DNA from 4 places in the Cytobacillus sp. FSL K6-0129 genome. Region 3 is predicted to be linked to each of the others. Evidence: riboswitches for the same ligand, from Rfam matches in the RefSeq annotation. Region 3 holds a riboswitch; each other region holds the start of a gene.
What was found. A riboswitch is a leader RNA that binds a small molecule or an ion and turns the genes downstream of it on or off. The one in region 3 is predicted to bind thiamine pyrophosphate.
Positions count from the first base shown of each region.

Region 1: linked by a shared signal. The riboswitch ahead of MHI57_RS17155 (3-oxoacyl-ACP reductase) and the one ahead of thiW (energy coupling factor transporter S component ThiW) in region 3 are both predicted to bind thiamine pyrophosphate.
Region 2: linked by a shared signal. The riboswitch ahead of thiT (energy-coupled thiamine transporter ThiT) and the one ahead of thiW (energy coupling factor transporter S component ThiW) in region 3 are both predicted to bind thiamine pyrophosphate.
Region 4: linked by a shared signal. The riboswitch ahead of tenA (thiaminase II) and the one ahead of thiW (energy coupling factor transporter S component ThiW) in region 3 are both predicted to bind thiamine pyrophosphate.

Region 1 is NZ_JBBOXM010000001.1:3,400,872-3,408,408, reverse strand. It holds gene MHI57_RS17160 (IclR family transcriptional regulator) at 1-204, shown strand, start outside; gene MHI57_RS17155 (3-oxoacyl-ACP reductase) at 428-1,183, opposite strand; TPP riboswitch at 1,276-1,377, opposite strand; gene MHI57_RS17150 (glycosyltransferase) at 1,463-2,998, opposite strand; gene MHI57_RS17145 (ABC1 kinase family protein) at 3,116-4,780, opposite strand; gene MHI57_RS17140 (phasin family protein) at 4,810-5,112, opposite strand; gene MHI57_RS17135 (disulfide oxidoreductase) at 5,553-5,972, opposite strand; gene MHI57_RS17130 (DsbA family protein) at 5,975-6,661, opposite strand; gene MHI57_RS17125 (nucleoside deaminase) at 6,739-7,209, opposite strand; gene MHI57_RS17120 (hypothetical protein) at 7,228-7,537, opposite strand, start outside.
Region 2 is NZ_JBBOXM010000001.1:3,329,841-3,337,377, forward strand. It holds gene MHI57_RS16750 (cytochrome P450 family protein) at 63-1,319, opposite strand; gene MHI57_RS16755 (PadR family transcriptional regulator) at 1,501-2,034, shown strand; gene MHI57_RS16760 (YbjQ family protein) at 2,163-2,477, opposite strand; gene MHI57_RS16765 (hypothetical protein) at 2,458-2,676, opposite strand; gene MHI57_RS16770 (YxlC family protein) at 2,663-3,022, opposite strand; gene sigY (RNA polymerase sigma factor SigY) at 2,976-3,533, opposite strand; gene MHI57_RS16780 (hypothetical protein) at 4,245-4,511, shown strand; gene thiT (energy-coupled thiamine transporter ThiT) at 4,844-5,422, opposite strand; TPP riboswitch at 5,527-5,631, opposite strand; gene MHI57_RS16790 (hypothetical protein) at 5,765-6,004, shown strand; gene MHI57_RS16795 (M23 family metallopeptidase) at 6,028-7,002, shown strand.
Region 3 is NZ_JBBOXM010000001.1:739,941-747,477, forward strand. It holds gene pepF (oligoendopeptidase F) at 1-748, opposite strand, end outside; gene MHI57_RS03615 (hypothetical protein) at 879-1,661, shown strand; gene MHI57_RS03620 (FMN-dependent NADH-azoreductase) at 2,015-2,641, opposite strand; gene thiE (thiamine phosphate synthase) at 2,787-3,395, opposite strand; gene thiM (hydroxyethylthiazole kinase) at 3,395-4,204, opposite strand; gene thiD (bifunctional hydroxymethylpyrimidine kinase/phosphomethylpyrimidine kinase) at 4,204-5,010, opposite strand; gene thiW (energy coupling factor transporter S component ThiW) at 4,979-5,500, opposite strand; TPP riboswitch at 5,572-5,664, opposite strand; TPP riboswitch at 5,708-5,819, opposite strand; gene MHI57_RS03645 (shikimate kinase) at 5,949-6,455, shown strand; gene MHI57_RS03650 (hypothetical protein) at 6,505-7,537, opposite strand, start outside.
Region 4 is NZ_JBBOXM010000001.1:937,877-945,413, forward strand. It holds gene MHI57_RS04525 (ATP-grasp domain-containing protein) at 1-325, opposite strand, end outside; gene MHI57_RS04530 (peptidoglycan D,D-transpeptidase FtsI family protein) at 919-3,054, opposite strand; gene MHI57_RS04535 (MFS transporter) at 3,351-4,631, opposite strand; gene tenA (thiaminase II) at 4,932-5,621, opposite strand; TPP riboswitch at 5,745-5,854, opposite strand; gene trhA (PAQR family membrane homeostasis protein TrhA) at 6,203-6,838, shown strand; gene MHI57_RS04550 (GNAT family N-acetyltransferase) at 6,961-7,537, opposite strand, start outside.

The DNA of each region.
Region 1 (7,537 bases), 2.7 Mb from region 3:
TTAATTCCATCGATTTCTTCGGCTTCCGTCCCTTTGCTAGACTACCAGAATCAATTACTCGGTGCAGTGACAGTTGTTGGATTTAACGATAAGATGCCTAAGGAAGCATCGGATCCGATGAGCAAGCAACTGCTGAAGTTTCACCTACAAGCATCTTCTATGTTTGGCTATCGATATAAACAAGGAAAAATTGAACAATACTGATTGAACGTTCAATCGACCGTTTTAACATCTAGTAGAATAAAATACTAGTGAGAAAATTAAGTTGTTATTTTAAAAATATCCTTTTCTGCGAATAAATTGGAGTTTAGCTTCGACTTAGTCTCACATTTGCTGATATAAGCTCTTTACTGATTTATCAACCTACAAAATAAGTCCATTTTATTGAAAAAGGCCGCCATAAACAAAGATGACGACCTTTTTTATCTTAGTTCATCGTCAATCCATGATCAACGACTAGATTTTGTCCCGTAATCGCTCTAGCGCCTGGAGAGGCTAAGAAAACAACGGCTTCTGCTACGTCTTCTGGTTTTGTCACACGGCGGATAGCAGAGTTATCAGCCACAATCGCAAATACCTCAGGGGTAGTAACAGCACTTGCATCCGTTGTATCTAATAATCCACCGGAAACCATATTCACATTAATATCATACTGTCCGAGCTCTTTGGCCATATTGCGTGTAAAGCCAATTAATGCCGCTTTGGCTGTTGTATATTCATGGTAGGCAACGACTGGGTTCTGGTAAAGATTCGTGCCAATACCAATCACACGGGCTTGCTGTGAATCCTTTAGAGCCGGAAGAGCAGATTGAACAACATTTAAGCTTGCTTTTATCGCGCCTTCAAACTGGGTTTGATAGCTAGCCCAAGATAATTCCTCTACTTTCGCCTGTGCCACAGGATCAAATTTAAATTGAACTAATGCATTATTTACAACGATATCCAAGCGACCAAAATGAGCAATTGTGTCTGCTACCATTGCTTTTACTGCTTGATGATCTCTTACATCAGCTTGGATAGCCAATGCACGATCTTGTCCGATTTTTTCAACTACTGCATCTGCTTTTTCTTTATTATTAAAATAATTAACGACTACTTTGTAGCCCTCCTTACCAAACTTTTCAGCAATTGCAGCTCCTAATCCACGACTTGCTCCTGTTACTAACACGACTTCTTCTCTCACGCTATTCCCTCTTTTCAATAGATGTAATTAAAAATGTTCAGGGAAACAAAACAAAAGGCTCCCCGAAAATGGAGAGCCTACCATACATATGCATATAGTTGGAAGATGCTCCCTACGATCGTCTTAACGAACAGGTTCTAAGGGTCAGGTTTTAACCTTCTCAACTCATTTTCTGAGTCCCCCTGCAACAATTTTTAATTATTTTTAGTTTAGCATACAAATAGTTTCCTAGCTATGAATCGAAGTTCATTTCGAAACTGACCATTTGCTTTATGTTTCTCACCATTGTTTTAAACGGGGATTCTTATCTAGAATCGATTCATATTGTTTCTCATTACCGTAGAGGCTATTCGGGTCAAGCAGCTTATATCTCTCATATTTTTCTAATCGATCTTTTTCTTTTGCCCAGCCTAAATGCTTGACTCGTATTGTGGATAAACTGTGGGTAAGTTGGAAGATGTTTTCTGGAAATCTCCCACAATGCTGTGGTGTTTCTTTCCAGACAGGCTGAAAGGTTGATCTAACTCTTGCTAGAAATGGACGGTATAAGAAATGTGCTTGCCAGTATTCATCTTCACGATAATGGTCTTCATCCCACATATCATACAGTCTAAAACAGTACAGGTCGATAGTATCCTGTTTAACAAAGTCATCAATATAATCAATAAAACTCTCCTCAAACCATTCATCTGCGTCAAGATTTAATACCCAACCTAAAAAACCATTCGTTGCTTCTAACCACTGTTGTTTTCTTAGTTCCACTTCATTGGCAAACTGGGAGCTTGCATTCTTGACCAATTTAATTGGCATACCTTTTAGTTCTTGCAAGAAAATCGATATAGTCTGATCAGTACTAGCATCATCTATAATCACAGCTTCATCGATAAATGGCTTTACTTTCTTTAACATCGTTTGTAAATAACGACCTTCTTCATTCTTCACAATCATCGATAAGCGAATTTGATGGCTATCTGCTTTTTCTGGATAAATAGGTAGTTCGCTATAAGCATACTGACATTTTTCTTTAAATGCGGGTATGCCTGTAAGGTCAGAAGAACGATAAATATGATAAGCTGGCAGATGTGTGTCTACATGTAGATCCAGTCCTAATGCCACAGCTCTCACACAAAAATGTCGATCTTCTCCCCAAAAACTGAGATTTTTAATTTTACTAAAATGAATACCTGCTAACAAAGCTTTCCTGCTAATTAGCGTGCACGCACCTAATCCTCCTACTTCATAAACACCTGGAGTTTGTAATTGTTGAATAAAGGCCTCGGTTTGAACGGCCTTTTCTTCGTCTGTTATGGCACCTTCATCCGCCTGTCTCCAGTGGGTATATTCATCTGTTAACCACACCTGCGGATAAGGAATTGTCCCCTCTTGCCAAGCCGTCCAAAATACCTCTGAAACAATTTCTTTTTTCGTGGAAATAAGTGTATGAAGGGTATTCGGGTGTAAAAGCAAATCAGAGTCAATTAAAAACAAATAATCAAATTCTTCAAATTTCGCCTGCTCAATAAGCATATCTTTGAAGCGAGCAACCTTCCAGATGAGAGCATCATTCCAGAAATGGGTAAAGTCGGTACGAATATAGATACTATCTTCTTTTGCGGATAAAATCGCAACATCTTTCTTCCATTTGGCAAAATGACGTAGTAGTCTACTTGATTCTTCATTCTGATTATCATCTATGAAAAGATAATGAATCTCCATTGTATCCGTTTTTAAATTGGCTAAGGATAGCAGAAACTCTTTTAAAATATCGGGTTCTTGATTAATTGGACTGCCAATGAGAATTTTTGTATTAACCATAAGCAACATTAACGTTTATTGACAAAACCGTTCACCTCTCTACACTATATTCTCACCATGAATTGCTTGTGTAGTGAAATCAGAAAAATTCTACCCAAAACAAAAAGCAGAGAGTCGTCAGAATCTCCCTGCTCTAATGATGGTGTATATAAGAAATAAGAACATTAATATCGCAATGACGAAGCCGATTTCTACTGCTGGTATATTCCATAGGAGAGATGATTGCCTGCCAAGGGCGGAACCGATAATTAAACCCACCATTATAATGCAAAATGCTAGCAACACGATACTAAATGCTAGCCGGTTGCTGATACGATCAATTCTCGTTAGAAATTTTTCACTGTTTGGCAAGTTCAGTTCGAGCGGGATTTTTCCCTTTTTGATAAGGGCAATCAAATCTTTCAAATTATACGGCGCTTCCTTTAGAATATCAAAATACTCCCCGATATGAGCTAGCGAATCTTTCGCCAAATGATCAGGTCGATATTTATTAATAATTAATCGTCTACCAAAAGGCTCAGCAATTTTTAATATGCTTATATTAGGGTCAAGTTTTTCAACAATACCTTCCATTGTTAACAATGTTTTTCCCACTAATGTTAAGTTTGTTGGGATATGTATATGATGTTGATTGGCAACGGAAAACAAATCATTAACCGCCTCGCCAATTGATATTTCACTAAACGGAATATCATAATATCTCTCTCTTAGTAAATCAACATCAATTTTTAAAAGTTCAACATCGACATCATCTTGGACAATACCCATTTTAGTGATGGCTTTAATGACTCCATCGGTACTTTGCCGCAACATGGCAATAATTAATGATGCTAAATTTTCTTTCATATCCTCAGTTAAACGTCCAACCATACCAAAATCCATGAAAACAATTACATTTCCTGGTAATACACAAATGTTACCTGGATGAGGATCTGCATGGAATACACCTTCCTCTAATATTTGCTGGAGGATGCCTTCAACGATTCTTTCGGCGATCAGTTGTTTATTAAACCCTTGTTCCGCCAAACTTTTATTTTCAAGGATGCCGCACCCTTCAATATATTCCATAGTTAACACTTTTTTCGTCGTATATTTCCAGTATGTTTTTGGGATTTTATAATGATTATTGTCTTCAAATTGATTGGCAATTTTATCTGCATTACGACCTTCAAGTAAATAATTCAACTCATTTAACAATGCTTTAGAAAATTCTTTCATCATTTCCACTAACTGATATTGCGATGCCCAATGTAGCCGTTTTTCTGCGATTTTAGCAATTTCTATCAAAATTTCTAAATCTGTTCTCATGGTCTTCTCAATATCAGGCCGTTGTACCTTAACAGCTACTTTTTCACCAGAATGGAGGACACCATAATGGACTTGACCGATAGATGCCGATCCTAATGGCTCCTCTTGAAATTCTGTAAAGAGGTCATGTAGTTCTTCCCCTAGTTCGGTTTCAACAATTTTTTTTACCTCTGCAAATGAAAATGACGGGGCATGTTCCTGCAATTTTTCCAATTCCCTAATAATTGATTCCGGAAAAATATCTGACCTTGTACTCGCAATCTGACCAACTTTAATAAACGTCGGTCCAAGCTCTTCTAAAAACAGACGAACACGTTCACCTGTCGTCTTTTCATGAATTTCCTCTTGCTTTCGCATGAACATACGTTTAGGTAGGGACAATACTTCATGCAAGCCTAATTCTTTTAAGAGATAACCAAAACCGTAATGAGAGAAGGCTACGGCAATTTCACGATAGCGATGAATATGACTCATCTTTGGTTTGAAAATGGCAAAAACCTCCCTTAATTCTCTTCTCGATTGTTTGCCTCAAGTGCTAGAATCCGTTCCTCTAATCTTAAGACATCATCCTTTGTAGCGATATTCAAATCATGCAATAAACTAGTCATTCGTTGATGGGCTTTGTCGTCTATCTGCGTTTGCTTCTCTTGGCCTTTCGCCCTTACCTCCTGCATAAAATCCTTCGCTTCCTGTTTTGTTAACTCTCCTCTTTTCACTAACTCATCCATCATTTCTTGTGCACGGTCTTTCCCTGCTGCTGCTAAACCTAACCCTAACATCATCCCTTGTTTTATTGGGTTTTTCATCTCATTTCCTCCTTTAATAAATGGCAGATTTTCACTAACATTATTTTACCCATTTTCAAGTAGATTAAGCATGAAAAAACATATATCACAAGTTGTTCTAACAGATGGGAAATTCAGAGATAGTTAGAAAATTAATCGAAGAAAATGCAATGCCTCACAGACCTTCATTTTTACGCTCATGTCCAACCCTAGAAAGTAGATGAAGAATGGGCAAGTCGGATTAAAGCGGAAGTGTTCACGGAATTTGCGGATGAATGGCGATGTCCGATTTACATACAATTCTATTCGTGATTTTCAAATGAATTGTGTGCATATAATGAGATTTTACGCTTGTCTCATGTCAAGCAGCTTCCCCTTCTTCCATTTACAAATTCACAACCGATTTCTACTCCATTACGAACAAAACAAAAACCCCGTACAATCATATGTACGAGGAATGTTTATGATGCTTGATTGTCTTTTTTTATCATCAGGCAAAAGAAGATAATAAGCGTGAAAGCCGTTAATGCCAAGAAAGGAATGGTGATAAACCCGAACCAATTGATATATTGGCCACTACATGGTACACCGCTTGAACATGGGGTGACCTCAGCGAGTCCAGGCACTTTTTGTACAAGATAATGATAGAGAGAAATACACCAGCCAATAAACGCCATTGGTAGCGCAAATCTTCGCACAGAAATATCTTGATAGAACGTACCGATCCCCAAGATTAAAACGAGTGGATACATGAATATTCTTTGATACCAACAGAGCTCACAAGGAATAAACTGCTTAATTTCACTAAAGTATAGACTACCTAATGTTGCTATGAGTGCAACCACCCAAGAAAAATACAACATGATTTGATTTTTCTTCATTCTTATCCCTCTAACTCTTCTTCAATCAAACGTTTGATTGAATCATAATTAAATGGATCTGTCACCATTTTATCGTTAATCATAATCGTCGGTGTGAGCTGGACTTCATATTCACCTACGAGTGAAGTGTCATGATTAACCGCCTCTATTGTTGCGCTTTTTTTCATTTCTGCCAATAGATCTTCTAGTGGAATTGACGTCGTTTCTGCAACGACTTCCTCTAGCACTTCCGTTGTTAACCAGACAGAATCATGTTGCCCACTCTCTGGCTGCTTATCAAACAAACCTTTATGGAATGCCCAGTATGCATCAGGTTCCAATAGATGAACAGCTTCGGCTGCAACTGAACCTAATTTAGACTCATCGCCATGGAAGAGCACATTGATATAAGAGAAATTCACTTGATTCGTGTCTACATAATCTTCCACTAATTGCGGATAAATAGTCTCACCCCATTGTTTACACGCTGGACATTTAAAGTCGCCAAATTCTACGATTTGTACAGGTGATTCCGCCTTGCCTAAAACAGGCTGTCCTTCAATAGGGGGTGCATTTTCAAAAGATGTATACTCATCCTTTTCATTTCCTTGATTGTTTATGAACACCATGATAACAACTGCGATAACGACAATAATCGTAATAAAAAATAATAACTTCATCGGTTGGAATTGATTTTTATTTGTGCCCATACTGCTCTCCTTTATGTAGATGTATCACTTTTAAGAATAATATATCCTTATGCAGAAAGTAAGGAATTTCCGTGAAGTCAATATGAAGTTCGATTGACTTGCTTACTCCAAGCATCAAAAGGGAGCTGTGATTGATTTAGTGTCAATTGTACAAACGGAAGACCTCTATCTTTCGGGTCTATGCCAATCTCTTGGTAAATAAAATCATCATCAAAAAGCGCTTTTGCTGCATCTTTCCGATCGGCTGCGTAATACACATTTTCCAAACGCGCCCAGTAAATCGCACCTAAACACATGGGACAAGGCTCACAGCTTGTATAAAGAATACAGCCTGTTAATGTGAAAGATTGTAACTTCGTACATGCTTCCCTAATAGCCATTACTTCCGCATGCGCCGTTGGGTCATGAAGAGCTGTTACCCTATTCACACCTTTGGCAATCACCTTCCCGTCCTTTACAATGACTGCTCCGAAAGGTCCTCCTGCATTTCCTACGTTTTCTACTGCTAGATGTACTGCCTCTGTTAAAAATTGTTCATGATTACTCATCTCGTCCCTCCCATTTATTTAGGCTTTTTGTTTAATACCATGAGATTCTAACAGGATTTGCAACTGTTCATAAGCCTCTGTTGAAGTAACTAGTAAACTAACCTGACTCGAACGACCTGAATGAAGCTTCATCTCAAAACCATCATTTACTTTTTTATCAAAACCAAAATGACGGTTATTAATATCAATAGACTGAACTTCATAAGAATCAATTTTATGCCAAGGGATATACTTTAGCCCTTTAACAATCCCTTTTTGAAGAAAAACTAATTGGTTAAACAGAAACTCCATTTGAAAAAGAGGTACAAGTAACAGCAGATAATTCGAA
Region 2 (7,537 bases), 2.6 Mb from region 3:
GTAGAGCATCACAGTGACTTTCGTAAAAACATTATCTAGATAATAATTATAGGATTTGTTGGTTAGAAAGTGACGGGTAATGAATCGATACTTTGTGAAGAAAGGTTAAATTGCCATTCCACTTTTTCTTTAGGGATTTTTAAAGATAAGTTAGGCATACGTCTTAATAGGGAAGTAAAAGCAATTTCTCCTTCCAAACGTGCGAGTGGTGACCCTAGACACATATGCATACCATGACCGAAAGCTAGATGTTGATTTATTTTTCTTGTAATATCTAAATCTTCAGAATCAGTAAAAATTTTTTCATCTCTATTCGCGGCTTTTACCATGACCAAAACCATATCGCCCTTTTTGATTTTATTACCAGATATCTCAACGTCTTCTTTTGCAAAGCGTGGTCCTACAGCAGTTGAAGGGCCGTTATATCTTAAAAGTTCCTCTACAGCAGATGGTATTAATCGAAGATCCTTTTTGAGTAACTCAAGTTGCTTAGGATTTTCAAATAACATCATACTACCTGTAGCTATTAAATTTGAGGTAGTTTCATGTCCTGCGAAAATTAATAAAGTAATCATGGAAATTAATTCTGATTCATCGAGGCGATCTCCTTCAGCCTCGATAGCAATTAACTGACTAATTAAGTCATCAGAGGGGTTCATTCGTTTTCTTTCAACTAATTGTTTCGTATATTCTCCGAATTCTTGAAGATTTTTTGCAACAGTAGCATCTTGCTTTCCCCATCCAAGCCCCGTAGCAATTGCAGAAGACCAATCTTTTAGTTTTTCACGATCTTCATAAGGAACGCCTAACATCTCAGATATTACATTAATAGGTAATGGATAGGCGTAGTCTTTTACAAGATCCATTTCACCTTTAGAGTGAACTTTATCTAGTAACTCATCTGCAATTTCTTGTACTCGAGGTCTCAACCCCTCCATGTATCGAGGAGTAAAAGCTTTTGATACCAACATACGTAATCGCCTATGATCTAATCCATCTAAAAAGAGCATTGATTTACCAGTAAAGAAGGTATCGGGAGCTGACGATTTTTCTTTACTATTAATTTTATCTCTAAAATTCTCTTTTTCTTCAATGGATGTTGGGTCTACTGTAAATTGCTTAGCGTTTTTAAGAATTTGAACAGCTTCTTCCATATGGACAACTATCCAAGTTTGATTATCTGTATCGCCAATAGGGTTAGATATTGGAATAATTGGCCCTATATCACGTGTCTTGGAAAATACGAAAAATGGATTCTCTTCACTTTTGCCACTTAATACACCTAGAACCTCGCTGGAAATATCTGATTTGTTCAGCATCTTAACTTCCTTCCGGTAATTAATTTTATACTCAAATTTGAGTATATTAATAAGCTTACTAAATATCTTTATTAATAGTAAATAAGAGTAAAGTACCTATTGGTGATAGGTCTTAAGTGGGGGAATAATTGCATTTTTCAATGTGTTATTATAAACGTATATGAGTATAAGGAGAAACAACATGTCTATTCAAATTTTTATTTTAAGTAAACTAATGAATGAAGATAATTATCCATACAACATAAAGAAATTGTTATCTGAACCCGTACCGTTAGATAAAATGCGGGCGATTACAGAAAGCAAATTATATTATCATTTCGATTCCTTAGCCAAGCAAGGCTTAATTGAGGTTGTAAAAGTGATTAAAGAAGTGCATCGACCAGATAAACAAGTTTATCGTATAACCGAAAAAGGACGTTTGGAACTTCCGAAAAAAATATATAAAGTCTTTGAAGATGCTGATACTATAAATGATATGATCTTAGGCATCGCGAATCTAAATTATGTTAATCCGGACAAGGTGATAGAGATAATAGAAAAAAAGATTATCGAAGCAAGAGAGTTACAAGAGACTAGGGCTCGTTTGGAAATATTGATAAATAATGATAAAGATCACCGCTATAATCGTTTCTTAAGTAATTATTTCTATGAAAGTATACAAAGCAATATCTATTGGTTAGAAAAACTACTGAGCGACTTAAAAAAGGATAATTAGCCCATATTGACAATATTAAAGTCTAGTTCTTGAAAATAGTAAAGAGATCTTGTTCTGCATAGGTTTAAGGTACTCAACAAAAAAGCTGTCGAGAAATCGACAGCCAACAAATATATATAACCCCTTGTTTACTCCACATACACCGCCGTACCATAAGCCAATATTTCACTGGCGTTTGCCATTATAGCTGACGTTTCTATACGTACACCGATAATCGCATTTGCCCCTTTTTCTTTGGCATGCTCTACCATTCGACCGATTGCTTTCTGGCGAGATTCCGTCATCATATCTGTATATTCCGAGACTTCTCCACCGACAATCGTACGTAATCCGGCAACGATATCTTTTCCAATATGTTTCGATTGGACTGAATTTCCCCTAACAAAACCTTTTAACTCTTTTATTTCTTTACCTGGTATTGTTTCAGTAGTCACGATAATCATTTAATTCATCCTCCTCTTTTCTACGAACGTTTCTTACGATGAAATAGAATATTAGTGGTACCGGTGCTTGAATTAAGGCGATAATACCCCAGAACCAATGATTCATTCCATTTTTCTTTGCATTAGTAAATAAAAAGATACTTTGTGATAATAAAATAATTGCTACTAAGAATAGTAAAAAGAAATCAATATTCGTCATGTCGCACCTTCTCTCTATGTTTTTGGATTTGCAGAAAGGTATAACAGATGACAAGAAGGACTGTAAGACCTTGTAATGTGATAAAGACAACTGGTATTTGGGTTAATGTTGTAAAAAATAAAACAAGAATAAGTGTTGCTATTCCGCTGAATAAGAGTAATTCTCTTCGCCATTTTTTGCTAGCTTCATCCTTTTCTGCGATGACCATTTTTTCAAACCAATCTTCACTAGGAGTAGAGATGGGGTTATTTTCCTCAAACTGTGCAAAAGAACGTTTCATTTCTTTTGAAAAATCTTCTTCATCCTTGTTTGATAGGATTTTCCATTGTTCCTGGGCCTTTCTCATCTTCACCCATCTCCTTTCGAATGGTTTTAATTCCGCGGTGAACTCTAGATTTTACTGTTCCTTCAGCAATTCCAAGCATTTTGCCAATCTCATCATACGCATAGCCATAATAATGTTTTAAAATAATCGGCACTCTTAATTCATCTTCTAATTCACCGAGAGAAGCTAATAAGAAATCCCAATCTTCATTTCGTGACTGTGCCTGCCATTTTAATTTCCGCATATGTTGTGCTTTAAAGGCATCAGCTCGCTTCTGGCGCCTTTTTTGATCGATATATAATTTTGTGCCAATGGATATGAGCCAAGTGGAGAATTTCGATTTCACCTGAAATTGATTTAGTTTTTCAATCGCTTTTGTCATTGTCTCTTGTGCCAAATCCTCAGCTTCTTCTCGATTAAGGGTGAGCTTCATTAAATAATGAACGAGAAGGGGATAACTCTCCTTAAATAAGTGAGCTAACGCCTGGTTATCGCCTTTTTTCGCTGCTTTAATCCATTTTTTCTCTTCCAAACCTTGCCCCCCTTTTCTTTGGATTTACTATTATGACGATTAGTGTTCTCCTTTCGTTCACGAAAAATAAAATTTTTTGAATGGAGATAGAGATTATATCTTGTTATTGCATAGAAGTTATGCGAGTGGATAAATATGTAAATGATTAGAATGTTCAATTATATCCTTATTTTCAATGACATGGACCCTCTGGTGGCATGACTACAGAGGAAAGAGCCAGCAGTATCTAGGCGTGTGTGCTATACAATCTCCATATAAACTTGGGCGGTGGTATCTTTTAAATATGTGTCAGCTTCATCCAATCAATACGGTAATTCTTAAATGAGCGTTTATAGTTAAGACTGAACGCAAAAGATGTTTACGCGCAAAAGAGAAAAGAGGAAGTCAGAGAACTGCGCGTAAATCGTGTATACGCGCAAAAGAGAGAAGAGGAAGTCAGGGAACTGCGCGCAAATCGTGTATACGCGCAAAAGAGAAAAGAGGAAGTCAGAGAACTGCGCGTAAATCGTGTATACGCGCAAAAGAGAAAAGAGGAAGTCAGAGAACTGCGCGCAAATCGTGTATACGCGCAAAAGAGAGCAGGGGAAGTCAGAGAACTGCGCGCAAATCGTGTATACGCGCAAAAGAGAGCAGGGGAAGTCAGAGAACTGCGCGTAAATCGTGTATACGCGCAAAAGAGAAAAGAGGAAGTCAGAGAACTGCGCGTAAATCGTGTATACGCGCAAAAGAGAGAAGAAAAAGTCAGAGAACTGCGCGCAAATCGTGTATACGCGCAAAAGAGAGCAGGGGAAGTCAGGGAACTGCACGCAAATCGTGTTTATGTGCAAAAGAGAGCAGGGGAAGTCAGAGAACTGCGCGCAAATTGTGTATACGCGCAAAAGAGAGCAGGGAAAGTCAGAGAACTGCGCACGATCGTGTTTATGTACAAAAATCACAAGAAAGAAAACAGATGATGTTGGTTTAAACTACCGTAGATAATAGTTGTTGCAAATTCATAAATAATCAAGAGTGTTCATCGTTAGATTGACATTGACGGAAGAAAAGTGCTGCTAAAAAAAGTAAGGAAAAAGATGTGTCTACTCCCCCTCTCAGAAATCCAAAAAGAAAACCTGCCGGTCTCAAGGAGAAAATAGAAGAGAAGATGTTGGTTTGTCTAGCTGCTTTTGGCGCTTTCATTTTGCATGGTTATCTTATGGATATCACGCCGATGTACATGCCACCCTGATTCCTCAGTTCCATCATCGTGCGAAAATCTCCCAAAAAGATATCTTAAAAAAAGGCCCTGAGTTTCCCCCAGAGCCTTTAGATGATTAATATGCTTTTTTCAGAAGGACCTTATTGGCTGTTGTGTAAAGCATGACAACTACTAAGGCACATACGATAAAGGTAGGTAGCATATATGTTCCGTTATATACGAGTGAGTAAAGTGCGACAGGTTGATCTGCCGGAGCATAGGCACCAAATAGGATAATGCCTGATAAATAATGGCATAAGAAGCGTAAGAAACTTCCTAAGAAAACGCCACTAATAACATACATGTTTGCTTTGGCAAATTGGCCGTCTTGATAATTTTGCACAACTTTATTCATATAGATGCCTGCGAGTCCGACAACAGCAAAGGCTACGAAATAGTCAATGATCCAAGAGGCGAAATGAAAAGGAACAGCTCCTGTTAAGATTTGAAGTCCTCCTAATAGTAAGCCCGTTAAGACGCCGCCTTTAACACCCCAACGAAAGGCCATTAAGAAAACCGGTACCATAGCAAGTGAGATGGACCCACCTTGTGGCCAAAATCTCCCCATCAGTAAGCCTGATAAGAAATCAAGTAATAATGCCAAAGCTGCAAATATAGCAATTTCCACCATAAAAAGTGTTTTATTTTGTTTCATGTTTTTCCTCCTTCTCCGAAAAGAGAAGCGAACGAGTAAACCTGTATTACTTTTTTGTCATGAAAAAAAGCAATACATAGGCGGTGATGGATGCCTAGTATTGCTCATATCCAAAACCACGATCCCTACGCTAGCATTATCTAACAGGTTCTTAGGGTCAGAACGAACTCGCTCACTCTCAGCCATATTAGGCTCCCCTTGTGGAAGTATTAAATTTATCCTCGGTTAGAATATACTATGACTTTCATCAGAATTCAAGAATCTTTTTTTGGTAGTAAAAAAACAGATTATTTGTGAAACTTATTCCCTAGATAGTCGTAGAATAATCAAGGAGTGATTGATATGAAGAAGGTTTTTGAAGTAAACCATCATGGAAATCATATATTAATCGAAAATTATTGGATTAACGGAGAAAAGTTGTATGTAAATGGTGAATTACAGGATGAAAATTTAGGTCTAGCATTAAGAGGGGATTTGAAAGGTAAGTTAGAAGATTCAAGTGAAATTAAAGTAACTATTGGCGGTTTCTTTACTGTTAATTGCAAAATATTTCTTGAGAATCGTTTAATTTTTTCATCTTAATAAAACTTACGGGGGTAGAGGGTATGGTCGGTTCAATGGATCCTGATAGGTTTATAGATTATTGGTTAAGAGCAGAGTATAAGGAAATTTACCAAGCCACTTCAAAAGTGTTTCAAGGCATGGTTTCATTATCAGAATTTATTGAGATGAGCGCAGCCTTTAATGAAGGTGTGCGTAGTTATCAACTAATGTCACGGACGAATGTCTTAGGCATTGATCAGTTCGTATGGGTAGATCACTCAAAAGCAAAAGCAGTAGTGGTTGGATTTGATGATAAAAATACAATTGTCAGTTTCTATATGAAACCTTACTTTGTCTTTCCAGAAACAGATAAGGTCTATACAAAGAATGAATACATTATGCCAGTGATGGATGAATGGTTTGTATTCTGGGGTGGTACAAATGAATTTATTAATTACCATTACGTATATGAACATCAAAGGTACGCGTATGATCTATTAAAGGTGAAGGATGGCTCTACATATAATGGTAGACCTGAAAAAAATGAGAGTTATTACGCATTTGCAGAGGAAGTTATCGCCCCTCAAAATGGCAAAGTAATAAAAGTGGTTGATGGTCTCGATGATAATATTCCAGGGCAGATGGATGAAGAACACCCCCCAGGCAACTATATTGTGATAGAGCATGCGCATAAGGAATATAGTATGATTGCTCATTTTAAAAAAGACAGTATCATTGTCCAAGAAGGAGAGGAAGTTCTTCAAAAACAATTACTTGGCAAATGTGGGAACTCGGGTAACTCTTCTGAAGCGCATATCCATTTTCAAATCATGGATTCAGAAGATCTTCATAAAGGAAAATCAGTTCGCATTCGTTTTAAAAATGGTGTAGAACCGATTCAAGGAGAAATCGTAACAAATCATTTAACAAAATACCTTAATCGATTCGAAGAGAAGTTCGACAAGGTTGAAAATACGATGACAATAGCAGACTATGTTTTTGCCGTTCCCAGAGCAATTATCCAGCTTTTTAAATAGAGAAATACAGTTAAATGGAGGTCGCTTGTGCCGGCCTCCTTGCCCACAATTCAATCAAACATTTATTTAAATCGCAAAAAAAGTGGTTTGATAATAATCGTTGCTCTTTTCGTAAGACTCAGTGCGGTTTTTTAACGTATCAACTAATAACTGGATACTGTGATTCAAGTTCGTTCCTTTGATCAACACATAAGAGAAGGAATGTTCTTCTTAAAGCCTTCCAGCTTCTATAGGCCGTATGTCAACTCCTCTTTTATAGTTACCTCGGAAAATAAGGAGCTTCTAAGCTACTTTTTACACTCCTCTTTATTCCTTGTGTAGAGCTGATGAACGTCGATTTGACGCTAATTTGATGTAATTCAATCAGGTGCCTTTTTCGTGCCCTACTCTTGGTCATATAAATCCTCTATCGAATGAAAATGCCTTTCCATATGTGGGTGAACAGAAGGTCAATAAGCAATCTTCTGCAAAGGGGTTCTGGACAAACTCTTTCGCATTGGTTTGCCTTTCCACAAGCCAATATCTACTGCTATGG
Region 3 (7,537 bases):
ACTGCCTTATTCTTGTGGTTGTAACATTATTCTTGATCGCTGCTGATAAAGTCGAGCCGATTGTATTTTTAAGTTGTACATAAGGCTTATAATACGCTTTATACGCTTCTTTCCGCTTTTGTCGATCATCACTTTCAATTAATTTCGCATACATTCCTCGTGTAAGTTCTACTTTTTCACCATTATCATTTGTTACGAGACCAAACTCAATATCAGCATTATTAATCATATTATATGTATTTGATGGTGCAGAAAGTGATTCACCGAGTTGTGATAATAAACTTTCTTGCTCAGTTGAAAGCACATGCGCTTTATAACGAAACGATTCGAGTAAGTCTTCTTCAAAATATTGCAGCCCTTCTTCTTCTTTAATATAAGCTTTTAATGTCGCTTCATCTAAGCTAAGTAAAAACGGCATAAAGAAAGAAGTTGCACTACTTACTTTTACACTTAGTTGTTTCGATTGATCTAATAAACTTTGAGCACGACTATCCCTTGTATCAACATCAGATTGTAACATCGCATAAGCATATACTTTACCAAACAAATAAGATAAATCTTCCTGCTTCTTCAGAAATTGAAATAAACTTTGACCATCGCTTATTTCCCCCTCGAACCCAGCTAACTCCTGCGCTAACGACTGAATGGATTCATAATCCTTTTGCCACTCAGACTCCTCACTATAAATATCAGTGATATTCCAAGTTTCTTCTACGGGAATCTCTTTTCGACTAGAATAGGTCGTCATAATTTTTAACACTCCTTAAATAGTTCATTTTTTTGCTCATATGCGTTATATTAACTAAATATATTCTATTTCGCCATTCTTAAACCTTTTTATAGTAATTAATAATGGAAAAAGGAAAGGAGATCCAATCATGGCTATTACATTACCTCATATCGAGGATGCGAATCAAACTAATTATCTCCCACCTCAAGGTGAGATTCAACCGTTTGAATCTGAAGAAGAATACGAAACTAAGTTAAAAGAATGGAAGCTGCCTGCCAAGAAAACGTTTTGGTTTAAACAAAAAACCCATCAACGCAAAGTAGAAATTGTCGGCTATCAAGCATACGGTGAAGAAGATGATCATTACACCATTGTAATCAAGTTCCAAGATGGAAAACTAAGTTGCATTCATCCGGCTTATTTAAAAGAAATGCAAGCAGGCAACTTTGGTAAAGAAGCTTTTGATGCTGCTGGACAACCAAACACCGCACAAATAGAAGAAAAACAGGCCGACGAAAAAACAAAAGAGCAAGCGCCAACACCGCCGAAAATCACAGCTACAAAAACGAAAACAAAGAAAAAAGAAGCAGCTAAAAAAATCCAACTTCCTGAAGATAAGGTCGCTTTTTCAGCAATTGTGAAGCAATTTGCGCTAAGCTATAACCATTTCACTGAGGACCATGATGAAGTCATTGTGCTCGATGAGGTTGTCATTCATCAAGACGACCCTTTACCAATTGGACTAGCTTGGTGCAGTCACTCTAAAACATTAAAAAAACAAGAATTAGCTATCGGAGACAAACTTTCCTTTAATGGCAAAATCGTCAAAAAGAAATTACCAAAAGCCCAAGACGATGTCGATGAAGAGCATAAAGTAGAAGAAACAGTACCTTATAAAATAAACAATCCTTCAAAAATTGAAAAACAATAGCAAACAGAGTGAGGCCATTCCTCACTCTGTTTTGTTCTACTTTAAGATAAGCAAGTAATCTCGTAACAGATTGGGTACTGATTCGACAAATAGTTCCTCAGCAATCATTCATGCTTGTAGTTAAAAAACATATTTAATTGCGTATACGTTTTTATCTTACTAGCTTGTTTAAAATGTCTTCCTTTTTTGAACCCTAATCTCTTTACACATCATCGAGTTGTGTGATACTGGTCAAGTTTATTAAAGGTTTACACAAAGAATGAGCGACCGTGATTTCCTATATACAAGTTTTAGGACGTCCTTTAGACAAAAAAAGCACCTCTACAAAAATATAGAGATGCTTTCGTATCGAATTAGAATTGAGCAGCAGCTTTAGCTACGTTTTGTAATCCTTCTTCAATAATATCTTGTGTACGATCTGGGTATTGGTTATGTCCTTCAATCACTACTTCTGACGGAGAAGTAATGCCCCAAAGGCTGATAATTGTTTTTACTAAGTTAACTGCCATTTCGCCAGCAGCCATACCTTCTAGTGAATAATCAGAACCTCTAGCATTTAAAAGCATCACTTTCTTGTCGCCAGCAAATCCTACTGGACCTTCAGCAGTATATTTAAACATTTTACCTGCTTGAGCTAAGTAAGAAACATAGCTGATCAATGGAGCTGGTACAGTTGAATTCCAAAGTGGGAATGCGAAAACGATTTTATCAGCATCAAAGAACTGATTTAAATACTTCTCAACTAGCGCCGCACCCTTTTCTTCTGCAGCAGTTAATTCCAACCCTTGGTTCTTTTTAAAAGTACCATTGATTGCATCATTACCATAGTAAGGCATGTTTTCTTCAAAAAGATTCAATTCCGTAATATCATCTGATGGATTTGATTCTTTATATGATTGTAAAAATGCATGATACATTTTTACAGAAATTCCAGCTTCAACTGGACGATCACTTGCGTTTACAAATAGAACTTTTGCCATTATGTGAAGACCTCCGAATGTCGTAATAATTTATTCGAAATACACTAAAATGAAATATCTCGAACCAAAAGTAATTTTAGTATATTAATAGTATCTTGTCAATGGAATAAGTTCTCTTTAACTACACTTATGATATTTTTTAGGTCTAAAGGAATAATTGAAGTAAATCTCGAGCTGACTTTTCTGGATTTTTAGATTTACTAATTGCTGAGACAACAGAAACACCTGCTAACCCTCGATTTTTAAGCATTTTTATGTTTTCTAGTTGAATACCACCAATAGCGACAGCAGGAATATCAATCGCTGCAATGATTTCCTCGAGCATACCTGGTGCTAATAAATCAGCATCTGATTTAGAAGTTGTCGGAAACACCGAACCTATTCCAACATAATTTGCTCCTTGTTCTTGAGCAAGTTTCGCTTCTTCCACATTGGATACAGAGATACCAACTACCATATCATCAGGAACAATCTTTCTAACGACGGCACATGGCAGATCATCTTGTCCAACATGCACACCTGCTGCACCTACCGCTAAAGCGATGTCTACTCTATCATTAATAATCAGTGGAATATCCAATGGCTTTAATATAGATTGTAATATTTTCGCCTTTTCATAAAAGAGTTGACCATCCGCTGTCTTCTCTCTTAATTGAACGATGGTCACACCACCTTTTACACCACTTCGAACAATATCATATAATTCATTGTTTGCTATTTTATCATCTGTGACTAAATATAAACGGTAATCCATTAGTTTTGCCTCACTCCATCTAGCCATATGGCTGCATTCATTGTACTAATCGTATCCATTAGCTTCACTCGAAATGAACCTAACCCTTCACCGGCATGTAAGCTCTTAGCTGCGATTTCCCCTGCTAGACTCATAGTAGCCATACCAATAACAGCCCCGTCAAACCAATTTTCTGAAACAGCAGCAGCAGTTGCTACTAATGAAGCTGTCATGCAGCCAGTTCCTGTTACCTTCGTCAAAAGATAATCTCCATTATCAATCACAACTAATTGCTTCCCATCTGTAATGACATCTTCTTTTCCACTAATAACAATGAGACAGTTTAGGACTTCAGCTGCCTCCTTTGCAAGTGCTTCAGGTGCTATTTCAATTGCCCCTGCATCAACACCACGCGTTTTTGTATTCTTACCAATAAGAGCAGAAACTTCAGAAGCATTGCCGCGAATAATGGACACTTTTATTGTGCTAATTAGCTCTTTTGCCTTATTTGTGCGATAAGTGGTTGCACCAACACCAACTGGATCAAATATTACTGGGGCCCCTTTTTGATTGGCAGTTTGTCCAGCTTTAATCATTGCCGCAAACATCGCATCATTAATAGTACCAAAATTAATTACGAGCCCATCTGCCATCATAGCCATTTCTTCTACTTCTAAGAGTTGGGTGGCCATAACAGGTGAACCGCCCATTGCTAGGGTCACATTTGCACAATCATTAATAGTTACTGTATTTGTTAAATGATGAATGAGTGGGGTATGTTCTTGTAACTGCTGAAAGACTCTCTCAACTGCTTCACTTGAAATCGCCATTATCTTTCCTCCATCTTTGCTTTGTTGTATAACTCATAAAAATGATTTGTCGGACCATGCCCATTACCGAGTGCTAGGCTATGCTCAATCGCTATGGAAATATAATTTTTCGCAGACTGTATGGCCTCAATAAGTTCTTCCCCTTTTGCTAACCCAGCAGCAATGGCAGATGATAGAGTACAACCTGTACCATGGGTGTTTTTTGTCTCTACTCTTCGACCATTAAACCAGTTGAAACTTTGTCCATCCCATAATAAGTCATTCGGTTCTCCTTCTAAATGTCCACCTTTTAATAAGACGGCTTTTGGCCCTAATTCATATAATTTTTTACAAGCTTGCTCCATATCATCAACCGTGCGAATTGTCATACCCGAAAGTACTTCAGCTTCAGGAATGTTTGGCGTAATTACAGTCGCAAGTGGTAACATTTTCGCTTTTAATGCTTCAATAGCTTGTTCCTTTAAAAGATGATGTCCACCTTTTGAAACCATAACAGGATCTAACACAATCACTTTTGGACTATAATGATTTAAACGGTCTGCGACGATTTTTACAGTCTCACTAGATGACAACATCCCGATTTTGACAGCATCAACTTGGATATCATCAAACACAGCTTCTATTTGGTCTTTTATAATATTGATTTCTATATCCTGTACCGAACGTACCTCTACTGTATTTTGAGCGGTAATCGCCGTAATGACGGACATGCCAAACACACCATTGGCGGAAAAAGTTTTAAGATCTGCTTGAATCCCAGCTCCTCCTCCTGAATCAGAACCTGCGATCGTTAATGCTGTTTTCATTGATGTAACCTCCAATAGCTTTATTCTTAATTAATACTCTTAATAAACCATATCCTAAAATTGCTCCAGTAAACGAGCTCACCATAAATGCTGGTAGGAATCCGAAAAGGGTTGCTTCTTGTCCTAAAAGTAATGTACTAATCGGATAAGTCGCTACTGCCCCTATCATTCCTGTTCCAACGACTTCACCTAGTGCTGAGAAGCCAATTTTTTTCGTTTTTTGATAAAGGAACCCTGCAAGTAATGCGCCAATCATACTCCCGGGGTAGGCAAAAACACTTCCAGTCCCCATCATATTTCTCAATGTAGATGAAAGAAACGCTTGACTAACGGCATACCATGGTCCAAGAAGTACAGCAGATAATACATTCGCCAAGTGCTGAATCGGAAAAATTTTCGCTATTCCAATCGGAATAAAAATGAGACTACTCGACACAGTAGTGATGGCTGCAATCGTTGCCGTCATCGTCATTTTTTGGATTTTATTCATAGACCTTTCCTCCTTTCGATAAAAATAAAAAAGCCGCTATTTTGAATAAGCGGCTTTGGTCATCATGATATGTATGACGTCACTCGCTTCCCTACGCTAGTATTAACTAGATCAGGTTCAAAGGGTTCATCTCAGCCAAGTATTTGGCACCCCTAGCATTTATTCATATATAAAAAAAATCCTCTACTTCCAAAAGGAAGCGAGGACGACTACATCGACACACTTCCCTCCACTGGTACAAACCAGATCAGGTTCAAAGGGTTTTGAACGGACGGCATTCAATCTCAGCCTCTATGTGGAGGCACCCCCAGTGAAAACTTATAACATATGATGCACTCAATATAACATGAAATGATAGAAATGAAAATAAAAAACATTGGATAGAAACGATGTTGCGACATAAAACGTTATGATATGATATTTTATATAATATTCGGGAGGACAGTCTATGGAAGATAAGAGTATTGTACTTATTGGGTTTATGGGGGTCGGAAAGACATCCATAGGAACGGAATTAGCTAAGAAATTACAGTGGGGTTTAATCGACACGGATGAACGCATTGAACAACAGTTTGGAATGTCAACTTCAAAAATTTTCCTTGATCATGGTGAAGAAGTTTTTCGAAAAGCTGAAAGCGAATTGATTGAACAACTATCTGCCGAAGAAAAACAGATTCTTTCATTAGGCGGCGGCGCCTTTTTAAACAGTAAGAACCGCGAAATTTGTTTACAAAACAGTACCGTTGTCCTTATCGAGCTCTCATGGGAAAATTGGCTCGATCGATACCCATTGATTAAAGATACAAGACCGAAATTGAATGGTCTTTCTACTGACGAAATGTATCATCTCTACAAAGAAAGACAAGCTCATTATCAACCATATCATCTAAAAATCAATGTTGACGGGAAAACAGCTGAAGAAGCTGCTGAATTGATTGTTAGTGGGATAGGATAAAGCTTGTGATGATTATGGTTATAGTTCATTAGAATGTTTCTTTTACTATCTAAGTAATTCGCATTATCCTAAACGAATTTATGAAAGCCGGGCACTCCCTTCCTCGGCTTTCATTTGTGTTTGGTTCTAAATAAATTGCTGAATAACTCCCTTTTTGTGAGGCGGTTATCTCTGGTTTTCTTTCTGAGTGACTTGCTAAACCCTTTTGCGAGGCGCTCATTTCTGGTTTTCTTTCTGAGGGACTCGCTAAACCCTTTTGCGAGGCGCTCATTTCTGGTTTTCTTTCTGAGGGACTCGCTAAACCCTTTTGCGGGGCGCTCATCTCTAATTCCCCTTCCGAGTGACTTGCTAAACCCTTTTGCGAGGCGCTCATCTCTGGTTTTCTTTCTGAGGGACTTGCTAATCCCTTTTGCGAGGCGCTCATTTCTGGTTTTCTTTCTGAGTGACTTGCTAATCCCTTTTGCGGGGCGCTCAACTCTGATTCTCCTTTTGAGGGACTCGCTAAAGCCTTTTGCGGGGCGCTCATCTCTGATTCCCCTTCCGAGTGACTTGCTACACCCTTTTGCGGGGCGCTCATCTCTGATTCCCCTTCCGAGTGACTTGCTAAACCCTTTTGCGAGGCGCTCTTCTCTGATTCCCCTTCCGAGTGACTTGCTAAACCCTTTTGCGAGGCGCTCATCTCTGGTTTTCTTTCTGAGGGACACGCTAAACCCTTTTGTGGGGCGCTCATCTCTGGTTTCTTTCCTGAGGGACTTGCTAACCCCTTTTGCGGGGCGCTCATCTCTGATTCTTCTTCCGAGTGACTTGCTACACCCTTTTGCGGGGCGCTCATCTCTGATTCCCCTTCCGAGTGACTTGCTAAACCCTTTTGCGGGGCGCTCTTCTCTGATTCTTCTTCCGAGTGACTTGCTAATCCCTTTTGCGGGGCGCTCATCTCTGATTCTCCTTTTGAGTGACTTGCTAACCCCTTTTGCGGGGCGCTCAGTTCTGGTTTTCTTTCTGAGTGACTTGCTAAACCCTTTTGCGGGGCGCTCATCTCTGATTCCCCTTCCGAGTGACTTGCTAAACCCTTTTGCGGGGCG
Region 4 (7,537 bases), 200 kb from region 3:
AAGGAAAGGGAAAAGTATCTAACACATACTCAATATTGCTCCTTGTATTAGCAAGGATTTCAGTATAGGGAGCATGCTCAGGACTCACCGACCAAAGGGCCCTTGTCATTTCAATTTTACTAAAACCTAACTGCATTGTTTCTATGCTAGGAAAAATCTTTTTCTTCAACCCATACACAAGTGACGGTACTTGCCACGTTTCAGGAAATAACACGATGTCTGCTTGCTTTATTGCATCTATTTCCTTAAACATATGTTCTGGCTTTATATAGTGCACATTGGGCATACCAATCGTGCGAAATGCATTAAAAGAAACAATTTTCATTGATTCATTCACCTTCATTATTCAATTATGTTTTCCGTATTACAGATGTTAAAAAATGTATTTAAAAGAATAGAAAACTATTAATATCATAGCATTTTTGTAAAAAAATACAATCAGTTTTTTTAAGAAATATTCTTATTAATATTTCTAAATATTTATTGTAATTATACGGAAGTAGAATAAAGAAAAATCAGGAAAATAGAACCGGTTTTTTGGAAAATTAAAAGAGTTGAATGCATTTACACTCATTTTCTTTATTTTTTTTTCGAATGCCAAATTTTAAAAACCAACTGTGTCAAAAGATTCTCCTGTTTAAATTTCTAGTGTAGGACATTTACCTTAAATTGAATAGAATGACTTGTTTTGTTAGTCCTTCTAAGGGAACCACCCTCTCTTTTCAAAACACACACCCATTATCTTACAATCGTTTTACTACGGATTCCAACTACCTTTGCTAAGGAAGCGTGACCACCTTCCCTAGCAAGAGAGAGGATAACAATTTTTTGCTTAATAGCCCCATCATCATTCACCATAAAAAACACCCCGAGTGTTAGACTTTCGGGGTGTACATCAAGAGCTCTATTCTTTTTTATTTAAAGTTCTTCATTTTCTTCGTCTTTTTGTTTAGTCTTCATTTTAAAATAAGCATCAAATACCTCATCAGCAATATGAAGATTAATCTTGGATTTATCTGAAGACAACCATGGAATGACGACTGAAATGGCAATTTCAGGGTTATCATACGGCGCGTAACCGACAAAGGTTAAATTCCAAGTATCCGGATTTGATTGCACCTTAAGCGGCCCCCCGTAGTAAGCTTGGGCTGTTCCTGTTTTACCTGCAATCTTGTACTTTTTATTTGTAATCCCACTATTTGCTGTTCCCTGCGGATGGTTGACTACTTGGATGAACCCATCCTGTACATGTTCAATCCATGCATCCTTCATCGTAATTTTATTCAAAACATTTGGCTCAATGGATTGATAAACCGCACCAAGTTGATTATTCTCGAGATTCGGTTCACGAATTTCCTTCACAATCTGTGGTTGCATACGGTAACCACCATTTGCTATCGTTGATACATATTGTGCCAATTGTAGCGGACTATAAGTATCGAATTGTCCAATGGCAAAATCAAGCGTATTCCCTCCATTAGGAGGAATGGGTGATTGTCCTGTTACTTCACCTGGTAAGTCGATACCCGTTTTCACCCCAAGACCGAACTGGTGAAAATTATATCGTAACTTTCTAATACCTTCATCTTTATCAATACGAAGTTTACCTCGCGGAATGTATTCTTGTTGCCCACCAATTCTCATCGCTATTAAAAACATATAAACATTTGACGATTTCCTAAGGGCCGTTAGATCATTAATGGCACCAAATCCTGCCGTATTCCAAGATCGTTTAGGTTGTGTTCCGTCAAAATACAAAGGTCTATCCACCAAAACACTCCAAGGTGAGATTACCCCTTCTTGGTAACCTGCTAACACTGTTGCGCCTTTTATAGTGGAACCCATTGAATATTGACTTGTCATATTACCTAAGGCGTAATCCATGACTTCTGTTTCACCTGTTTTTTCATCTTTGACAAATTGTTTGCCAGCCATTGCGAGAACCTCACCTGTTTGTGGGTTCATCGCTGAAACGAAGCCACGATCTAAAAAGTAATTACTTCCCCTCAGACTCCGAACATGCTTTTCAATAATTTTTTCTACCTCTTGTTGGAATTCGATGTCAGTTGTTAAGACAAGGTCTTTTCCTGCTTGTCCTTCTCTTACCACATCTTGCTTTGTTACTTCACCTGTTTTATCTGTGTAATTTTTCATGATTTTCTTTTGCCCTTGTAAAACAGACTCGTATTGCAATTCTAAATAACTCTTGCCAACACGATCATTACGACTATAACCTTTAGATTGATAATATTCGAGCATTTCACTAGGTAAGCCCTCTTTTGAACTTGAAACATTTCCAAGTACAGAACTTAATGTCACTTCGCCGTCTTCGTCTTTCAAAGCATTATAACGTTCCCAGTCTACCGTTGTATCAATGCCAGGTAATAGATGAAGATTCTCACTAACAAGAGCAAATTCATCTTCATTGACATTTTTGTTCTTAATAAAATGAGGTGTCAACATTCGACTACTTGCCATTTCTCGAAATATCGCTAAAACTTCTAGTTCATCCTTCTTAAAAGCATTCAGTTCTTCTTCTGTTATTCGTTCCCGCGTTCGTTTATATATTTCGTCATCTACTTCTTTTGATGACATATCACTTGCTAGCAATTTATCTTTTTCTTTATCCGATACTTTTTCTGCTGCTTCATTCGGATACTTTATTATCCAAAAGTCTTGTTTATCTCTTTCAGTAATCGCCTTCAAGTCTTCTTCCGTGTCTTTTTTAATCATCTTCGCTAAAAGCTCTGATGTCTGAATCATTTCTTCTTGTGTTGTAGATTGGGAGCGAGTATAACTTATGGCTAATTGGGGTTTATTCCCTACAACCAGTCTACCTTTACTATCATAGATCTGCCCCCTAGGTGCCGTGCTTGCTACTGGCACCTCCACTTCCCGTTCAATCTCTTTTTTATAATTCTCTCCGTAAACAATTTGAACAATACCTAAGCGGAAGATTAGAATCGAAAAGAGTATAAATACTGCAAAAAACATTAAATTAATCCGAAAAACCATTTTTTTATTTCGTTTTTTTCTTCTCTGTTCTCCCGCCATCATCAACACAACCAATCATCAAAGTATGAATGTTCTTAATTATTACTATATGTAACTATTATATTTCACAAATATGTTATCTATTAAAATTAGATTAATAATATAAACTATCTTACAACAAATATCCAATTTTTTCAATTGTTATGAAGAAATATTTGATAAAAAAAGATCAATTTTACACTTTCAGTAACATTTCTCTAAAGACGCTAGATGGTGAACAAATCAGGTATCCACTCGACTGCTTTTAAGTGATGATTGTTCTTCATTTTTTATTAGCTAAATAAAAAAATCGATTGTTAACCAACCGATTTTTTCATTTGACTCATTTGAAGTTTTTGACGATATACTGTTGGCTCATATAACATGAATACTCCAATTAACCCAATAATCGCAAAGCTTAAAGGAATATAAAGTCCATATTGATAAGCGGTTGTAACGTCAAAATTAGCAAAATGGTCCAATACTTTTCCAAAAATTGCTGGCAGCAACACTGCGCTAAGAAAGCCTCCCGTATTAGCGAAACCGGAAATAAGCCCCACTTCCTTTATATGAAAGGACTGTCTAACAACTGTAAAGGTTAGAGCACTGGCACCATTTGCATAACCTATGATTACGAATAAAAGAATGAATAATAAATATGGTGGCTCTCCACCCATCAATACTAAAGCGATCCAAGCAGAAACCGACAGCATCTGCACAATGACATACGGTGCTTTGACTCTGTCAAAAAAAGTAGATAGGTAGGTTGTTAATGGTGCTCCGATAATGGCACCAAATAAGCCGTACATAATTACTTCACTTGCACTTGATCTTGATAAACCGTAAATGTCCATACCATAGGGAACTGCCCAAGAGCCAATAAAGCCGATATATGTGCCCACTACACCAAAGTGACAAAGGAATGTCGCCCAAGCTTGGCGATTGACAAGTAATCTTCTTATGATGACTAATAACGGTTCATTTGTTTCTTTTTGATTTTTTTCTTCTTCCATTTGAAATTTCTTCTTAGGATATTTTATTAAAACCACATAAAGTCCCATACCAAGGGTGAATATTACAATGCCAACAATTAAAAATGGAAGTCGCCACCCTAATAGAGAAATGGTCGAACTAAAAGGAACTGTTGCTAATAAGAATCCTAAACTTCCGGTCATTCCGGCAAATCCCACTAGCATCGAAAACTCCTGCTGCTTGAACCAAATGCTCAATACAAGAACTAAATTGACCCATATAGTAGCATCGCCAATTCCACATAATAACCTAGCAAAGATGAGCATATAACTATTATCTACCGTACTATACAGGATGGTACCTAGCCCGTTTAGCAGTGTTCCAGCGACTAGAAATACATTTGGACCAAATCTATCAGAGAATAATCCGATGGGAATTTGCAATCCAGCATAAGCAAAAAATTGAATACTCGTTATCAGCCCAATCGTTGCTGCAGTTAAATGAAATTCTTCCATTAATTGATCAGTAATTAAACCAGGTGCTGTTCTTTGACTAACCATAAATAAATAGGCTAAAAGTAAAACACCAAATACAACCCATCTGTACTTACTTTGTTGTTTATTCATTTTTAAAACGCCTTCCTCAATTTAACATTCGTCTCTCATTATACGCTTATTGTCATTATATATATATAGGAAGTTTATATGTCTATGAGGGTGGAGAAGTAGAAGTCATTTCTATTGACTAGATGAGTAGTTTTTGAAGTCCGAAATTCTTTTTAGGAAAATCCGATACGGCAAATTGTCTTTATTCCATAAACAAACCTGATACTACAACGATTATAAAGGGTATGATGTTAACAGAATTGAGTTAGTATGAACTAACCTTATTCTGTTAACACTATTCCCGCTTTCATTTATGAAGTTTTATGCATATGTTTTATCACTTAGCCACTTTTCTTGGGTATAAGCCATTTCCCAAAAAGCTAATTCATATTGACAGCTAATGGTAAATGCCATTTTCATTTTTTCTTTTTCTGTTTCAGATGCCATTTCAGCAAGCCGATCAAGATGATGAATTTGTTCCAGTACAAGTTTAACAAACCATTCTCCACCGTATGTATCAATCCAGGTACGATAGATTTCTTCTTTTGGTTTTGCCCCTTTAAAGCTCTGCCCAATATCATAATAAATCCAATAACACGGAAGCAAACTAGCGATGACCTCGCCAACTGTGCCTGTCTCTGCTACACGATATAAATGGGATGTATATGCATAGGCAGTAGGAGCGGGTTTAAACTGGTTTAACTCTTCTTCAGAAACTTTTAATACCTCCATAAATTTGTTATGTAACCCTAGTTCAGCTTCATAGGTACCTTGCGCATGCGAGGCCATTCTTGAGGTCATATATAAATTCTCTGCTTTAGAAGCAGCGATTGCTTGCACACGAGAAAAATGTGATAAATAGTAAGAATCTTGTAACACATAAAAGCGGAAACACTCAATTGGTAAATCTCCCTTAGCAATTCCTTTAACGAAAGGGTGTTCAAAATTCGCTTCCCATATATCATGTACTTCTTTCCTTAACGATTGTGTAAACGTTTCTTTTGTTGTCATCATTTCTACCTCTTCTCTTTTTTTTATCGAGCATAAAAAATCCAGAAAAGCGAAAAACCACTTCCTATAAGAAAGTGGTTACTGTATACATTATTCATTTAGTTATAGTTATAATGTTAACTAAATTTATATACGCCACTTCCCTACGCTGGTATCAACCAGATCAGGTTCTAAGAGTCTTAAAGTTATTACACTTTAATCTCAGCCTTTTAAAGGCACCCCTAGTGGATTTATTCAATTATGCTTTCAAAGTTATGTTATCATCTTATCAATAAATGTCAACCTAAATGGAAACTGCAAGTTTAGGAATTGAGCAATGTCAAGCTTCTCTTTCAGTAACGATTATGAACAAGTTGGATGAATGCTGTCGTTACCTAAACACTTCAACTGATCTAACACCGCGGCTTAAATTGGCATTGACTCAAGGATGGATAACTCCAAATATTCTCCATGCATTTACACTCTCCACCCTCTTCGCCTAGTGAAGTTTTTCTTTATAATGAAAGCTTACGACTTTTTATCAGCTAAAAAAATGTTTATACTAGAATTATGATTTTGGATAAAGAATGGGTGAATACTACTTGGAAACACATATTTTTTCAAAGGGAGAAGAAATCGCCAACGCGATCGTACACGGAATCGGTGCGCTATTAAGTATTGCGGCTCTCGTCATTTTAACTGTTTTCTCATCCTTATATGGAACAGCTTGGCATATTGTCAGCTTTGTTCTTTTTGGTACAACGATGGTTATTTTATATTTCTCATCAACTTTGCTACATAGTTTACCTGCTGGAAAAGCAAAGGATGTATTTGAGATTCTCGATCATTCTTCCATTTACTTTTTTATTGCTGGAACGTTCACACCGTTTCTATTTATAACAGTTAAAGGAACCTTAGGATGGACCTTATTTGGTCTTGTATGGGGGCTAGCAATTGCTGGAACAGTTTTCAAATGTTTTTTTGTTAAAAAATTTTTAGTCTTCTCGACATTACTATATGTTTTGATGGGCTGGCTAATTATATTTGCCTGGGAGCCTCTGGTTACACACTTACCTACACAAGGAATGATTTTCCTCATTATCGGTGGCGTTCTATACACTGCTGGTTCAATATTTTATGTATGGAGAGGATTTAAGTACCATCACGCATTGTGGCATGTTTTTGTTCTTGCTGGTTCGATTATGCATTTTTTTGCTGTTCTCTCGCTTTTACCTTGATCAAAATTTACCTCTTTATAAATGATCTGCAGATGGCTACTCTCACCACCTGCAGATTTATTAATATCAGTTTGTAGAGTTTTTATCACATTACTTGTTCTATATTAATAATAAACTACTACTTATAATAACTTCATTACTTCATAGCGAAAGCTCAATTTTTTATACCCTTGTTTACGATACATATCCTTTGGCGTGTCATTGCTGTCGGCTACAAGTATAACCCTATGATTGCTAAATCGCTTCATTACTTCATATTGCAAGCTTGCAGCAATCCCCTTTAATCGGTGAGCTGGTAACACACCTACATTATCAATTTCAGCTGTACACTTATTAAAAAATACTTGTAATGAACCTGCTGGCACACCATGATCATATGCGAGTAACTGTAATGTATCTTTTGCATTATGATGATAGGAATGCATGCTTCTATTAAGGTTCACATATTCCTCACCATAATCTAGATCAAAGTTTCTCTGCAATTGTAGATATTCTCGTAAATTATCATTTGTCACTTCCTCAACCACGATTTCGTTCTTTCTATCTTTATAGATAAATTGAAGAGGGTTAATTTCATATAACTCCTGACACCCGATTGTATAGAATTGTTGATAAAGGTATAATAAAACATCCTCTTGAATCATTTCGTCTGCTGGTAAATAAAACTTCAAATGTTCTTGTTTATGCTCTTTCTGATAG